DNA from 3 places in the Peribacillus sp. NPDC096447 genome. Region 1 is predicted to be linked to each of the others. Evidence: a T-box and tRNA genes for the amino acid it is inferred to sense, from the RefSeq annotation. Region 1 holds a T-box; the other regions hold tRNA genes.
The links. The T-box of region 1 lies ahead of glyQ (glycine--tRNA ligase subunit alpha). A T-box ahead of a tRNA ligase gene usually reads a tRNA of that ligase, here a tRNA-Gly.
Positions count from the first base shown of each region.

Region 2: it encodes a tRNA-Gly, which carries the amino acid that the T-box ahead of glyQ (glycine--tRNA ligase subunit alpha) is inferred to sense. The anticodon was not compared.
Region 3: it encodes a tRNA-Gly, which carries the amino acid that the T-box ahead of glyQ (glycine--tRNA ligase subunit alpha) is inferred to sense. The anticodon was not compared.

Region 1 is NZ_JBIWEV010000001.1:450,510-455,016, forward strand. Features, by position in the region: gene ccpN (transcriptional regulator CcpN) at 1-257, opposite strand, end outside; gene glyS (glycine--tRNA ligase subunit beta) at 418-2,487, opposite strand; gene glyQ (glycine--tRNA ligase subunit alpha) at 2,474-3,370, opposite strand; T-box leader at 3,468-3,644, opposite strand; gene recO (DNA repair protein RecO) at 3,703-4,455, opposite strand; gene ACIQZD_RS02290 (YqzL family protein) at 4,489-4,507, opposite strand, start outside.
Region 2 is NZ_JBIWEV010000007.1:203,596-208,102, forward strand. Features, by position in the region: gene ACIQZD_RS22630 (isochorismate synthase) at 1-675, opposite strand, end outside; gene ACIQZD_RS22635 (1,4-dihydroxy-2-naphthoate polyprenyltransferase) at 975-1,895, shown strand; gene ACIQZD_RS22640 (TraR/DksA C4-type zinc finger protein) at 2,042-2,791, shown strand; tRNA gene ACIQZD_RS22645 (tRNA-Glu) at 2,833-2,904, opposite strand; tRNA gene ACIQZD_RS22650 (tRNA-Ser) at 2,908-2,998, opposite strand; tRNA gene ACIQZD_RS22655 (tRNA-Asn) at 3,000-3,074, opposite strand; tRNA gene ACIQZD_RS22660 (tRNA-Ile) at 3,087-3,163, opposite strand; tRNA gene ACIQZD_RS22665 (tRNA-Gly) at 3,169-3,242, opposite strand; tRNA gene ACIQZD_RS22670 (tRNA-His) at 3,247-3,322, opposite strand; tRNA gene ACIQZD_RS22675 (tRNA-Phe) at 3,339-3,414, opposite strand; tRNA gene ACIQZD_RS22680 (tRNA-Asp) at 3,438-3,513, opposite strand; tRNA gene ACIQZD_RS22685 (tRNA-Met) at 3,520-3,593, opposite strand; tRNA gene ACIQZD_RS22690 (tRNA-Ser) at 3,697-3,789, opposite strand; tRNA gene ACIQZD_RS22695 (tRNA-Ile) at 3,810-3,886, opposite strand; tRNA gene ACIQZD_RS22700 (tRNA-Met) at 3,897-3,973, opposite strand; tRNA gene ACIQZD_RS22705 (tRNA-Ala) at 4,002-4,077, opposite strand; tRNA gene ACIQZD_RS22710 (tRNA-Pro) at 4,095-4,171, opposite strand; tRNA gene ACIQZD_RS22715 (tRNA-Arg) at 4,183-4,259, opposite strand; tRNA gene ACIQZD_RS22720 (tRNA-Leu) at 4,269-4,357, opposite strand; tRNA gene ACIQZD_RS22725 (tRNA-Gly) at 4,370-4,444, opposite strand; tRNA gene ACIQZD_RS22730 (tRNA-Leu) at 4,453-4,507, opposite strand, start outside.
Region 3 is NZ_JBIWEV010000001.1:1,362,263-1,366,769, reverse strand. Features, by position in the region: partial or broken rRNA gene ACIQZD_RS06840 (23S ribosomal RNA) at 1-15, shown strand, start outside; rRNA gene rrf (5S ribosomal RNA) at 134-249, shown strand; tRNA gene ACIQZD_RS06830 (tRNA-Asn) at 259-333, shown strand; tRNA gene ACIQZD_RS06825 (tRNA-Ser) at 339-430, shown strand; tRNA gene ACIQZD_RS06820 (tRNA-Glu) at 440-514, shown strand; tRNA gene ACIQZD_RS06815 (tRNA-Val) at 530-605, shown strand; tRNA gene ACIQZD_RS06810 (tRNA-Met) at 711-784, shown strand; tRNA gene ACIQZD_RS06805 (tRNA-Asp) at 790-865, shown strand; tRNA gene ACIQZD_RS06800 (tRNA-Phe) at 878-953, shown strand; tRNA gene ACIQZD_RS06795 (tRNA-Thr) at 961-1,036, shown strand; tRNA gene ACIQZD_RS06790 (tRNA-Tyr) at 1,053-1,136, shown strand; tRNA gene ACIQZD_RS06785 (tRNA-Trp) at 1,147-1,220, shown strand; tRNA gene ACIQZD_RS06780 (tRNA-His) at 1,238-1,313, shown strand; tRNA gene ACIQZD_RS06775 (tRNA-Gln) at 1,349-1,423, shown strand; tRNA gene ACIQZD_RS06770 (tRNA-Gly) at 1,427-1,501, shown strand; tRNA gene ACIQZD_RS06765 (tRNA-Cys) at 1,510-1,583, shown strand; tRNA gene ACIQZD_RS06760 (tRNA-Leu) at 1,592-1,672, shown strand; gene ACIQZD_RS06755 (DUF6241 domain-containing protein) at 2,564-3,103, shown strand; gene ACIQZD_RS06750 (hypothetical protein) at 3,994-4,284, opposite strand.

The DNA.
Region 1 (4,507 bases):
GATTGGTAGTCTCGTACATAAAGATGGTTAAGGCTGTCGGTCAAAAGCTGTGTCCCTGACCTGCCTGTATAAAAATACCCCACTCGCGGCCTGGCATCAAGAAAACCTGCCATCGTTAAAATGGCTAGATCTGGACGAAGTGTCGCCCTGGTAAGGTTCAATCTATCCGCAATATGTTCTCCAGTAATCGGTCCGTTTTCTTTTACAATTTGTAAAATTTGCTCCTGACGCTTATTCAATTGGATTATAATCACCACCCCACTGCTTTCGCAGAGTAAAGTAACAAAAGTTATTCATTTAATAATTATATACTAAATTATTTAATAAGGGCATTTTTGTCCTATTTATTGACCATTATCTTTTTAAGAAATCGGAAACCCTATTTAAAGTGTTTCCGATTTCCATACATCCTTTCGATCATGTAAGGATGATTTTATTCATGGCAGCAAAACCTGCAACCAAATCACTGATTTCCTTCATTAAGGATAAACGGTTATTACGGATTGCTTCATCATCTGCCATGACCATTGTATTCTCGAAATATGACTCTATTTCCGATTGAAGCGAAACAAGCTGTTCAAACCGCTCATTCTCATCTTTAGATTCCATATAACGGATTGCCACTTTTTGATATTTTACATATAACTCATTTTCTTGATCATTTTCAAAGGCAGACGGATCAACTGTCACCTTATTGTCACATTTAACGGCAATGTTCATGACCCGACTTAATGCTTCCAGGCTTTCTTTAAATCCTGCTTCGTCCTTTTTAGCATCCAAGACATGTGCACGTTCCACGATTGAGTGGATATAACCAATATCATTGAACAGAATTGCATCAATCAAATCGTAACGGATTTGCTGTTCTTGAAGCAGGTGTTTGACACGTGCTTTAAAGAATGTGAACATATCCGCTTTAACTTCTTCAAGATCACGTTTTAAGATGCCTTTTGATTCCAGTCCTTTAAGGCCTAAAACAATAAGCTCCTCTAGAGAAATATTCCATTTCTTCTCCGCTAGGATTTGGACGACACCGCTCGCCTGCCTTCTTAATGCGTAAGGATCCTGGGAACCTGTCGGAATGACGCCAATAGCGAAGAATGAAGACAAAGTATCAATTTTTTCAGCTAAACTAACAACCGCACCAATGACTGAAGGCGGTACATTGTCATCCGCATGTCTTGGCATATAATGTTCATTGATAGCCGCGGCCACTTCTTTTGCTTCACCTTTTAAGAGCGCATATTTTTCACCCATATACCCTTGCAATTCAGGGAATTCATAAACCATTTGACTAACCAAATCGAACTTGGCAATTGCCGCTGTCCGAAGCGCCATTTCTTTTTCCGCCTTTAAATTCAAAGCATCCGCAAGGTCACCCGTCAGAGCAGTTACCCGGGCAGTTTTCTCGGCTAATGTACCGATTTCTTCATGATAAACAATGCTGTCAAGCTTTTTCAAAGCATCCGAAATCTCTTTTTTCTGATCTTCTTTATAGAAGAATGCTGCATCAGATAGGCGGGCACGCAATACTTTTTCATTACCTTTAGAAACCTTATCCAAATGGCGGTCATCGCCGTTACGTACGGTTACAAAGTGAGCAAGCAGTTTCCCGTCCTGATCTTTAACAGGGAAATAACGTTGATGTTCCTTCATCGATGTAATAAGCACCTCAGCTGGAAGCTCAAGGAATTCTTCTTCAAAATTTCCAAATAACACCGTTGGATACTCTACCAAATTATTGACTTCTTCAAGCAGATCTTCATCGACTGGGATGATCCAGCCTTTCTCCTGCTCAAGCTCTTTAATCTGATCCAATATAACTTGCCGGCGTTTATCTGGATTCGCCATAACAAATTGTTCTTTTAGCGTATCTTCGTACAGTTCCGGCAGTTCGATGCTAGCGCTATCGCCCAAGAAACGGTGTCCTTTTGTTTCACGGCCCGTTTCCACATCAGCAATGCTGAATGGCACAATGTCATTGCCGAATAAGGCAATCAGCCATTTAATCGGACGGACGAAGCGGAGCTCCTGATTGGCCCAACGCATATTTTTCGGGAACGTCATGCCGCTGATGATTTCAGCAAGCTCAGATAAAAGCTGAACGGTCTGCTGTCCTTTTATGAATTTATTCACATGGACATATTCCACACCCTTGAGTTCTTTAAAATAAATGTCCTCTGAAGTCATCCCTTGACCCCTGACGAATCCCAATGCGGCTTTAGACCAGTTGCCTTCGCTGTCCAGAGCGATTTTCTTAGCCGGGCCTTTTGCTTCTTCTTCGATATCCTTTTGGGATTCTTCCACGTCTTTCACCAGTACGGCCAAACGTCTTGGTGTGGAAAAAGCTTCAACCGTTCCGAATTCTATCGCTTTTTCCGTTAGCCATTGCTGCACCTTATCTGACAACTGTTTCATTGATGCTGTCACAAAACGGGCAGGCAGCTCTTCCAATCCAATTTCCAATAACAAATCACGCTTGCTCATTTGTATTCTCCCCTTTCACTTTCAGAATCGGGAAGCCTAATTTTTCCCGCTCTTCATAGAAGGTTTTGGCAACCTTGCGCGCAAGGTTACGGCACCGGGCAATATAACCCGTTCTTTCCGTCACCGAGATGGCACCTTTGGCATCCAAAAGGTTAAATGTATGTGAACATTTCAAAACATAATCATATGCGGGATGTACAAGTCCTTCTTCCATTTGGCGATGCGCTTCTTTTTCATACATCGTGAAAAGCTGAAACAGCATATCAAGGTCGGAGGTTTCGAACGTATATTTCGAATGTTCGTATTCCGGCTGTCCAAATATATCCCGAACTGTGAATCCATCTGTCCATTCCAGGTCAAATACGTTTTCCTTATCTTGAATGTATGAGGCGAGACGTTCGATCCCGTATGTTATTTCCACGGAAACCGGCTTACACTCAAGGCCGCCCACTTGTTGGAAATATGTAAATTGCGTGATTTCCATTCCATCAAGCCACACTTCCCAACCGAGACCGGCACACCCTAGTGATGGATTTTCCCAGTTGTCCTCCACAAAGCGAATATCATGCTCAAGCGGATTTATCCCTAAAGCGCGTAAAGAATCCAAATATAACTCTTGGATATTGTCAGGCGACGGCTTCATGATCACTTGGAACTGATGGTGCTGATACAGTCGGTTAGGGTTCTCACCATAACGACCGTCAGCAGGACGGCGTGAAGGCTCCACGTAAGCAACGCTCCAAGGCTCCGGTCCAATGGCTCTCAGGAACGTGTATGGGCTCATCGTTCCTGCCCCTTTCTCGACATCATAAGCATTCATCAATATGCAGCCTTGTTCAGACCAATGCTTTTGTAACGTTAAAATCATATTTTGAATATTCATCGTACACCTCCAGGTTATTTAAAACGGCTCTTTTTAAAAATAGGTCGGAACCCATCACATTTAGGCAAACAAAAAACTCCCGTCCCTATGCGAAATGCATAGGGACGAGAGTATACCCGCGGTTCCACCCTAATTGCCGTTTATAAAACGGCCTCTTTTCAAAGCAACATGCTCCGGAAACGCCCTTCCCTGTAAATCCATATCCCGGCTTTCACCGTCCCGGGTTCGCTTTTTATGGAGAATGACAGATACTCTTTTCCATCAACGCAATCTTCTTATTTTGATGATTAGAATTTTATACAAACTAACATGGAATGTCAATAGGTCAGATCTTAAAACATATCTTTCATCGTATCAATCTGTTTCAGGAACTTTTTTGATTTCAAGTTCAGACCAGAATATTCCTCATAATAAGCATCGATGATCTTCCGCAGTTCTTTTTTCGTTTCAGGCTTGACGGAAATGTTTCCTAGCCTTGATAAATCGAAATAATAAAAGATCCGCAGCAATTTGACGGCTGCAGGTGAAATTTTAAAATGATATGGGTCCTTCCCCAGGCAGCGGTGACAGATAAAGCCCGCTTCCCGAAGCGAGAAGGAGAATTCCCCTTCCGTTTCACCACATACAGAACATTGATTCAGCACTGGGTTAATCCCATTGACGGGCAGCATCTTCATTTCAAAAATGAATTTCAATACCTCTGCGTCATATTCTTCGTTTATGTAATGCAAGGTTTGCGAAAGCAACTCATACAAATATGGATTCGGTTTCTTATCCTCGACGCTTTTATCAAGCAATTCAACAATATAAGAAGCATAAGCAGTGGCAAAAAGATCCTCCCTTATGAAACGGAGTGAATCGACCATTTCGCCTTGCTGAAGACTTCCGAGTCCGGTTGATGTGGTTACAAGAAAATACCCGGAGCAAAAAAGCTGTGTGACGGCAGAAAGCCTGCTGTTAGGTTTACTGGCTCCTCTAGCCATAACGCCAATTTTTCCTAGCTCACGGGTATATATAGTAATGATTTTGTTATTTTCCCCATATGCAGTTCGCCTTATGACAATGCCCTCACATTTTTGGAGCATACCAAGACACCACCCATGCTCGCCAAGGCTAACCTATGAAACAGGAAAATCA
Region 2 (4,507 bases), on a different contig from region 1:
AACGATTTTGTCGAGATCTGTCGTCTTGATTTCCTGAACAGCCTCTGCGACCGTCCGCTTCCATTCCTCAGGTTCGACTTCCCTCTGCATAACCAGGGAATTTGCACCCAATCCATTGCCATCCAAGCTTTTGAAAAGGAAAGCTTCCCGTTCATTTATCATATCTATGAAGAGTTTTTCTGAATCATCAGGCGAACAAAGTAAGTTTGTCGTTAAGTAAGCTTGTTTCCCCACTATTGACAGCATGAAGGCAGGTATATAAAAAAGGTTGTCCCCGAACTGATTCCAAAGGAGCGTACTGTCAGTTTCATAATCAAAAGAAAAGCCCCCAAACAGTAAAGGACCTGTCGCTTCTATATCGGTCACTCCTGTTTTGACAGCATTATTCTGCAGTTTGATCCAGCTCTTTTCGACTTCTCTATAACGTTCGGCATTCGATGCCGCTTTGAGTTTCTTAACATTGCCTAAACCGGTGATGGTTATTTCCTTTGCAGGGTCCTCCCAGAAAAAGCGTTCACCCGCGTACCGTTCTCTTCCAGCTTGATAAAATGAAAGGGGGTTGTTGCATTTAATCTTCTTAATATGACTGAATAGAACTTGATCATTCAAGTCCTTCGCCTTTTGTATAGCTGAAGCCAGTCCCTGAAACTGTTCAGTTTCCTCTGAGATAGCCAAAAAAATCCCCCCAAATGTACATTTTAAAAGCTTTTTAACCTATTTAAAGATACACCTCCCTTGAACCTCATGTCAATAAAACGCCCCTTTACCGAACGATTCTTTCCTGTTCTTTTCCTTATTATATGAATCTTAGCGAATGTAGAGAAATACCCTGGATTTTGGAAATGGATCATCCAGGAATTCCAATTATCACCCTTACCCACTTTTCCTGCATTTATTAGGATAACCTTTTGTGCAACATTTCAATATTTGTTATAATTTCGAGAGAACCAATAATGATTTTGAGGAGAGAAATAATGCAAACAGAATACGACGGACTTCCCCTTAAACGGACCTGGAAGATTTGGTGGGAGTTAATTCGTCCACATACACTAACCGCAGCTTTTGTCCCAGTCTTACTTGGAACTGTGATTGCACTTTTGGAAGATGGAGTGAATTGGTTACTATTCGCTGCCATGATGATTGCCAGTATCCTGATTCAAGCTGCTACCAATTTATTCAATGAATACTATGATTTCAAGAGAGGCTTGGATACGGAGGAATCCGTAGGCATCGGCGGCGGGATCGTCCGTCATGGGATGACCCCCAAACTAATCATGAGCTTGGCCCTTGGCATGTATGCCATCGCCTTGATAATTGGGATCTATATCTGTGCCGCATCATCTTGGTGGCTTGCTGCAGTAGGACTGGTTTGCATGCTTGTCGGCTATCTTTATACAGGCGGTCCCCTTCCCATTTCATATACACCATTCGGGGAACTTTTTTCTGGATTGTTCATGGGCTTTTTGATAATCCTGATCGCCTTTTTCATTCAAACCGGTGATGTTTCTTCAACAGCCATCTTAATAGCCATTCCAAGTGGGATTTTGGTCGGGCTGATCAACTTATCCAATAACCTGCGTGACCATGATGGAGATAAGGCTCACGGGCGCAAAACGATGCCTGTAGTGATGGGCAGGAAAAACGCCCTGACATTCATGGCAATCATGTTCGCCTTCTCTTATCTATGGCTTGTTGGGCTAGTCCTTACCGGAAGCGTAACGGCGTGGATTCTCCTTGCCTTCCTTAGCATACCGAAGGCCATGGCCGCAATCAAAGGCTTCGTAGGCAAAACGCAGCCGATCACGATGGTCCCGGCAATGAAAGCCACGGCCCAAACGAACACCTTCTTTGGCTTACTCATGGCCATTGGATTATTCATCAGCTATCTTATCTAATCTCCGAGGACTGAGCTCATCCACTCAGTCCTTTTTTCTATCTTCCGTTCCATATTGTTTTCCTATACTCCGATTCGGGTAATAGATAATACAATCATCTTACCAATATAAAATGATATTTGGACTTTAGAAGGAGTGAATAGGAGATGGCAACGAAACAACAAACGCAAAAATTAAAAAAGGAACTGCTTCAAGAAAAAAATGAGTTAAGTAGTAGAATTCAAAATGACGAACAATCCGTTCTGGATAAAAGCCAGACGGAATCCGTAGGGGAATTATCATCCTATGATAATCATCCTGCTGACCTAGGAACCGAATTATTCGAGATGGAACGGAATCAAGCACTCGATGAGCATGCACAATCAGAAATGGAGAAAATCGACGAAGCATTGAAAGCAATGGAAGAAGGTTCGTATGGCCATTGTAAAACCTGCAATGGGGAAATCCCCATCGAGAGGCTTGAAGCGATCCCAAGCACCCTCTACTGTGTCGAACATGCCCCGGAACGGTCACTTTCACAAGACCGGCCAGTGGAGGAGGAAATACTGATTCCATCCAAGGGTGATCATTTTGAAAATCGTCATGGAATCGAAATGGTGGATAAAGAAGATAGCTTTGGGGAAGTTGCGAAATTCGGTACATCCGAAACGCCATCTGATTACACCGGCGATCATGACAATTATAATGATCTATATAAAACTGAGGATGAAACGAATGGATTTCCTGAAGACTATGAAGGATTTGCCGCAAATGATATAGAAGGGAAAAATAGAGTGGATATACCAAACAAAAAGCAAAAGGAATATGAAGATACACTGGAAGAAGCAAATATCGAATCCAATCTAGGAGACATTCCCTTTAAACAAAAAGATAGTTATATAAATGAAAAGAAATGAAAAAAAGAAGCATACATGAATGTATGCTTCCTTTTTTGTTATGACCCGTACGGGATTCGAACCCGTGTTACCGCCGTGAAAGGGCGGTGTCTTAACCGCTTGACCAACGGGCCAACTGGCGGAGAAGGAGGGATTTGAACCCTCGCGCCGCTCGCGCGACCTACACCCTTAGCAGGGGCGCCTCTTCAGCCTCTTGAGTACTTCCCCATGGCTCCGCAGGTAGGACTCGAACCTACGACCGTTCGGTTAACAGCCGAATGCTCTACCACTGAGCTACTGCGGAACAATATGAATATGGTGGGCCTAAATGGACTCGAACCATCGACCTCACGCTTATCAGGCGTGCGCTCTAACCAGCTGAGCTATAGGCCCATATTTGGAGCGGGTGAAGGGAATCGAACCCTCATCATCAGCTTGGAAGGCTGAGGTTTTACCACTAAACTACACCCGCGAAATGGGGCGACTGATGGGAATCGAACCCACGAATGCCTGAACCACAATCAGGTGCGTTAACCACTTCGCCACAACCGCCGTAATATGAAAGATATGGTGGCTCAGGACGGAATCGAACCGCCGACACAAGGATTTTCAGTCCTTTGCTCTACCGACTGAGCTACTGAGCCACATTTGTATTAAATTTAAAAAATGGCGGTCCCGACGGGAATCGAACCCGCGATCTCCTGCGTGACAGGCAGGCATGTTAACCGCTACACCACGGGACCTAATAATTGCGGGGACAGGATTTGAACCTGCGACCTTCGGGTTATGAGCCCGACGAGCTACCGGACTGCTCCACCCCGCGACGGTAATAATGAAACGATTTGCATCAAGTTTTCGTGTATATTGTTCCATCCGCATCCTTTATGTAAGGCTGTTTCAAAACAACTTGCTGCTTTTTGAAAAAATGGAGGAGGTAGAGGGATTCGAACCCCCGCGGGATTTGACTCCCCTGTCGGTTTTCAAGACCGATCCCTTCAGCCGAACTTGGGTATACCTCCACGGCTTTAAAAAATGAATATGGTGGACCTTGTAGGACTCGAACCTACGACCGGACGGTTATGAGCCGTCTGCTCTAACCAGCTGAGCTAAAGGTCCTTATATTTATTGGTAGCGGCGGAGGGGATCGAACCCCCGACCTCACGGGTATGAACCGTACGCTCTAGCCAGCTGAGCTACACCGCCAATATAATATAAGTATCTGATTGAAAAATGGTGGAGCCTAGCGGGATCGAACCGCTGACCTCCTGCGTGCAAGGCAGGCGCTCTCCCAGCTGAGCTAAGGCCCCATTCATTAAAAATCACGTGGTCGGGAAGACAGGATTCGAACCTGCGACCCCTTGGTCCCAAACCAAGTGCTCTACCAAGCTGAGCTACTTCCCGCAATAAAAACATGGTGCGCCCGGCGGGAGTCGAACCTACAACCTTCTGATTCGTAGTCAGATGCTCTATCCAATTGAGCTACGGGCGCATATTATGATGGTGCCGAGGACCGGAATCGAACCGGTACGGTAGTCACCTACCGCAGGATTTTAAGTCCTGTGCGTCTGCCAGTTCCGCCACCCCGGCACATACGAAAAGTGGAGCGGAAGACGGGATTCGAACCCGCGACCCCAACCTTGGCAAGGTTGTATTCTACCACTGAACTACTTCCGCATGAAAGATGCGGGTGAAGGGACTTGAACCCCCACGCCTTGCGGCGCCAGATCCTAAGTCTGG
Region 3 (4,507 bases), 910 kb from region 1:
CGAGGACTTAACCATCGCTTTAAAAAAATGAAATACCTTCTTATTATCTAGTTTTGAAGGAATGAAAATTTCTTCTTGCATTTTCTCAAAAAGACGTTATAATAATATATGTCTTGAAAAAATGTTAACATTGTTTGGTGACGATAGCGAAGAGGTCACACCCGTTCCCATTCCGAACACGGCAGTTAAGCTCTTCAGCGCCGATGGTAGTTGGGGGTTTCCCCCTGTGAGAGTAGGACGTCGCCAAGCTTATATTGTTCCGCAGTAGCTCAGTGGTAGAGCATTCGGCTGTTAACCGAACGGTCGTAGGTTCGAGTCCTACCTGCGGAGCCATTATTGGAGAGCTGTCCGAGTGGCCGAAGGAGCACGATTGGAAATCGTGTAGACGGGTAACCCTGTCTCAAGGGTTCAAATCCCTTGCTCTCCGCCATTTATACCTGGCCCGTTGGTCAAGCGGTTAAGACACCGCCCTTTCACGGCGGTAACACGGGTTCGAATCCCGTACGGGTCACCATTTAGACAACATATTGGAGGATTAGCTCAGCTGGGAGAGCATCTGCCTTACAAGCAGAGGGTCGGCGGTTCGATCCCGTCATCCTCCACCATTTTTCAATAACATCAAGTTGTTTCTGCATAAAGGATTGATTATTTCAACCCATTGAAACGCTCAACACGAAAACTTGATGCATAAAAAGAAACATTATTACCGTCGCGGGGTGGAGCAGTCCGGTAGCTCGTCGGGCTCATAACCCGAAGGTCGCAGGTTCAAATCCTGTCCCCGCAATCTATGGTCCCGTGGTGTAGCGGTTAACATGCCTGCCTGTCACGCAGGAGATCGCGGGTTCGATTCCCGTCGGGACCGCCATTTTTATTGTTTGGCTCAGTAGCTCAGTCGGTAGAGCAAAGGACTGAAAATCCTTGTGTCGGCGGTTCGATTCCGTCCTGAGCCACCATAGTAGTGCCGGTGTAGCTCAACTGGTAGAGCAACTGACTTGTAATCAGTAGGTTGGGGGTTCAAGTCCTCTTGCCGGCACCATGTTTCATCCATATGCGGAGGGGTAGCGAAGTGGCTAAACGCGGCGGACTGTAAATCCGCTCCTTCGGGTTCGGCAGTTCGAATCTGCCCCCCTCCACCATCTTTATTACAGGGGTATAGTTTAAAGGTAGAACAGAGGTCTCCAAAACCTCCAGTGTGGGTTCGAGTCCTACTACCCCTGCCAATTTCAATCCTATAATGGCGATTGTGGCGAAGTGGTTAACGCACCTGATTGTGGTTCAGGCATTCGTGGGTTCGATTCCCATCAGTCGCCCCATTTTTAAAAACATGGTATAATGATTACAACGTTATTGGGCTATAGCCAAGCGGTAAGGCAACGGATTTTGATTCCGTCATGCGAAGGTTCGATCCCTTCTAGCCCAGCCATATGCGAAAGTAGTTCAGTGGTAGAATACAACCTTGCCAAGGTTGGGGTCGCGGGTTCGAATCCCGTCTTTCGCTCCAAAAACGTTGGCGGCATAGCCAAGCGGTAAGGCAGAGGTCTGCAAAACCTTTACCACCGGTTCGATTCCGGTTGCCGCCTCCAACAAACATGCCGGTGTGGCGGAATTGGCAGACGCGCACGACTCAAAATCGTGTTCCTCTGGAGTGCCGGTTCGACCCCGGCCACCGGTATCATGAAAGCTTATAGAATCAAGGTCTCAACTTAAATGTTGAGGCCTTTTTTCTTTGTCTTTAATACGACAAAACTAATCCAGAATCGTGTGCGGCGAATCGTGTGCTTAGGAGGTCGTAATGAGAAGACGTAAAGAATTAACAGAAGATGAACTAAGAATTATTAAGAAGAAGATTTCAGATGAAGAAGCATAAGAAGCCTTTTTTAAGGATTGCTATTTAAGAAACTTAAGACGAGCGACGATTGAATACTACAAAAATGAATTTCATGGAGCAAAGAAGATTATTAATAAGCAGCTCGTTGAATCGTACAAAAGGACGTAGAAAGCTTAATTCTCCAGAGTAAGGAACTTAATGAAAGTTACTACTATTAACACCCGATTAAGAGCTCTAAGAGCATTCTATAACTTTTTATGTAAGAGCAAACTTATCGATAAGAACCCAATGAAGAACATCAAATTATTAAGGATTGACAAAGACAATTGAAGCATGGACAAATTGATCCTTATGAGATATTTGAAGGAAGATTAAATGATTCCAATGTTCAATTAGTTAACTGGTAAGATTTATATAATCCCTAGAAGTCTCAGGATGCTCTGTATTGGTTTCCAATAAATTTTATATAAATTATATAGGGAATAGTTTAATGGCCAATACAGAGTGATTATTAATCCCATCTAATCAATTTAGATTTAGATGATTTTTATGATTTATAACTTATGCTCAATTTTTTTATTATAAAATATAAAATTTTATATCTATCTATATGGTTACTTAATAGTTTAAGATTATTTGTTAATAGTTTATGTTAATATAATAATGGTTAGCTTATCCATAAAAGGATGTAACTGAAATGAGTGATAATCTAACTATGACTCGGAGGAACTTATAATGAATAAATTTAGATGGTCAATGGTTGGACTTATAGTAGCTGCAGCAGCTATTTCAGTAATAATAAAAATCAATCAGAACGCTAAAAATTATGAAGCAAAGCAAGAAGATACGGCTCCTGTTTTGGAGACAACGGAAGTGGAATACGAGACAACTGAAGAAGAAGATACGGAAGTAGAAACTATAAAAAATGAACAAATTCTATATGAACTAGGTCTTGGCCCATCTTCAAAAAGAGAAGACGTTATGAAAACAATGCATAGTATGACTCATCAAAAAGTAGTTTCTGAAGAAAAATGGTACAACCTTGAAATGAATTCTGAAAACATCAATGCAGTCTATGAATTCATTAATGATAGCGAAGTTATCGACTATAAAAGTGAATTGCTAAGAATCGTAGGAAACTGGAAAGAAGGAAACTTCGACAATATAGTGGAAGACCACAATTACCTTTGGGGAGAACAAAATGGAAATGTTGGTAAAGCTACCGGAGTTCTTACTCCTGAACAAGAAGCTGAATTTATCGAGGAGAACTTTTAATAAGCAGAAAAAAAACGGCCTATCGTGAAGTGAACCCAAAAAGTTAGACACTATATTTAGTTAGGCTACCTTGAGGGCATGAACCCGGTAATCAACCGGGCTCAAAGAGCTTCTTGAGGAAATAAAGATTTGGTTGGATGATTTAGTTGTACTACCCGATATATCTAGTTAGAAGAGCTGATATTCTTCAACAAACTAGGCTGATGTATGTAAAAATTTTAAATGAAGAGATAGGGAGTCTAATTAGTGGGCTCTTTCTTTTTTGATTATCATACAAAGAAAGTGCATCCCTAATAAAAAATATCCGTTTTATTTTTTCAGTGCTATTTGGGAGGAGGTTAATACTAAGACAAAGATTTACAGGTGTAGTCGATAGTTATTGTAATAATCGATAACAATCGACACGTCTTTGAGGTCATGAGTAATGGCTGTTTAACTGATAAAAAAATGATTTTTTCAACAACCGTTGATATTACTGATTATATAGCGTTTATGGAATATAATAGGACTCAAAAACGTGTTCCTCTGGAGTGCCGGTTCGACCCCGGCCACCGGTATCACCAATAGCGAAGAATCGCTATTACATCAAGCTTCACACTTAATTGTGTGAAGCTTTTTTGTGTTCATGTCGCATTACAGAATATGTACAAATAATGTGCGGGGGTAGTATGCAATGGTTTTTAATCACTCAAGAATGAAGGGAATTGAAACCAAGGAGCATACAAAATCGAATCAAACAGTTGGCAGCTTATCGGAGATCAAAAGGTGATAGAATCTTATGCACTGAAATCGTTTATTTTATCAAAGTGCACGTTTGTTCTAACGATTAAAAATAAAAACGAATGGGTCAAAGAGCACTAACTCTACCATTCGTTTTTTTTAAAAATAATTTAGATTTCAATATTCATAGCATTTAGGTCTGCTTCCGTATAGCCAGAAGAGGATAGTGCGATTTCAATTTTTTCAGCAGCCTTATAATCAAATAATTTAAATTTAGACATTAAAGCAAAAGCATTTTGATTTTCAATTGCCAAGGCAACAGCTTCCACGTCTTGCAGTAATTTCAGGTCTTCAATGTAGAATTGGGCGGTTCTCATCGCTAAATACTCATTCATTGTAGTCGAACTGTAGAAAAGTCTTGTTAAAGTGGCGATTGCGTTAGGAACGAAAATCTTATTCATAATTACCCCTCCACTATTCGTAATATTCTGTCATTTGATTCACCATTAGTATGAGTCACACTAAAAATGTTGTCAATCTTTATCTTTTGAGCATTTTTACTCACCATTTGTTTAAAGTAAATCTGTACTCAAATTAAGTAAATAGAAAACAGACACTTTTCCAGAGGCAAAGTGATGCACCAAAGCGCACTAAGTAAGCAAAAGAATGAATGTTGCTGAGTTA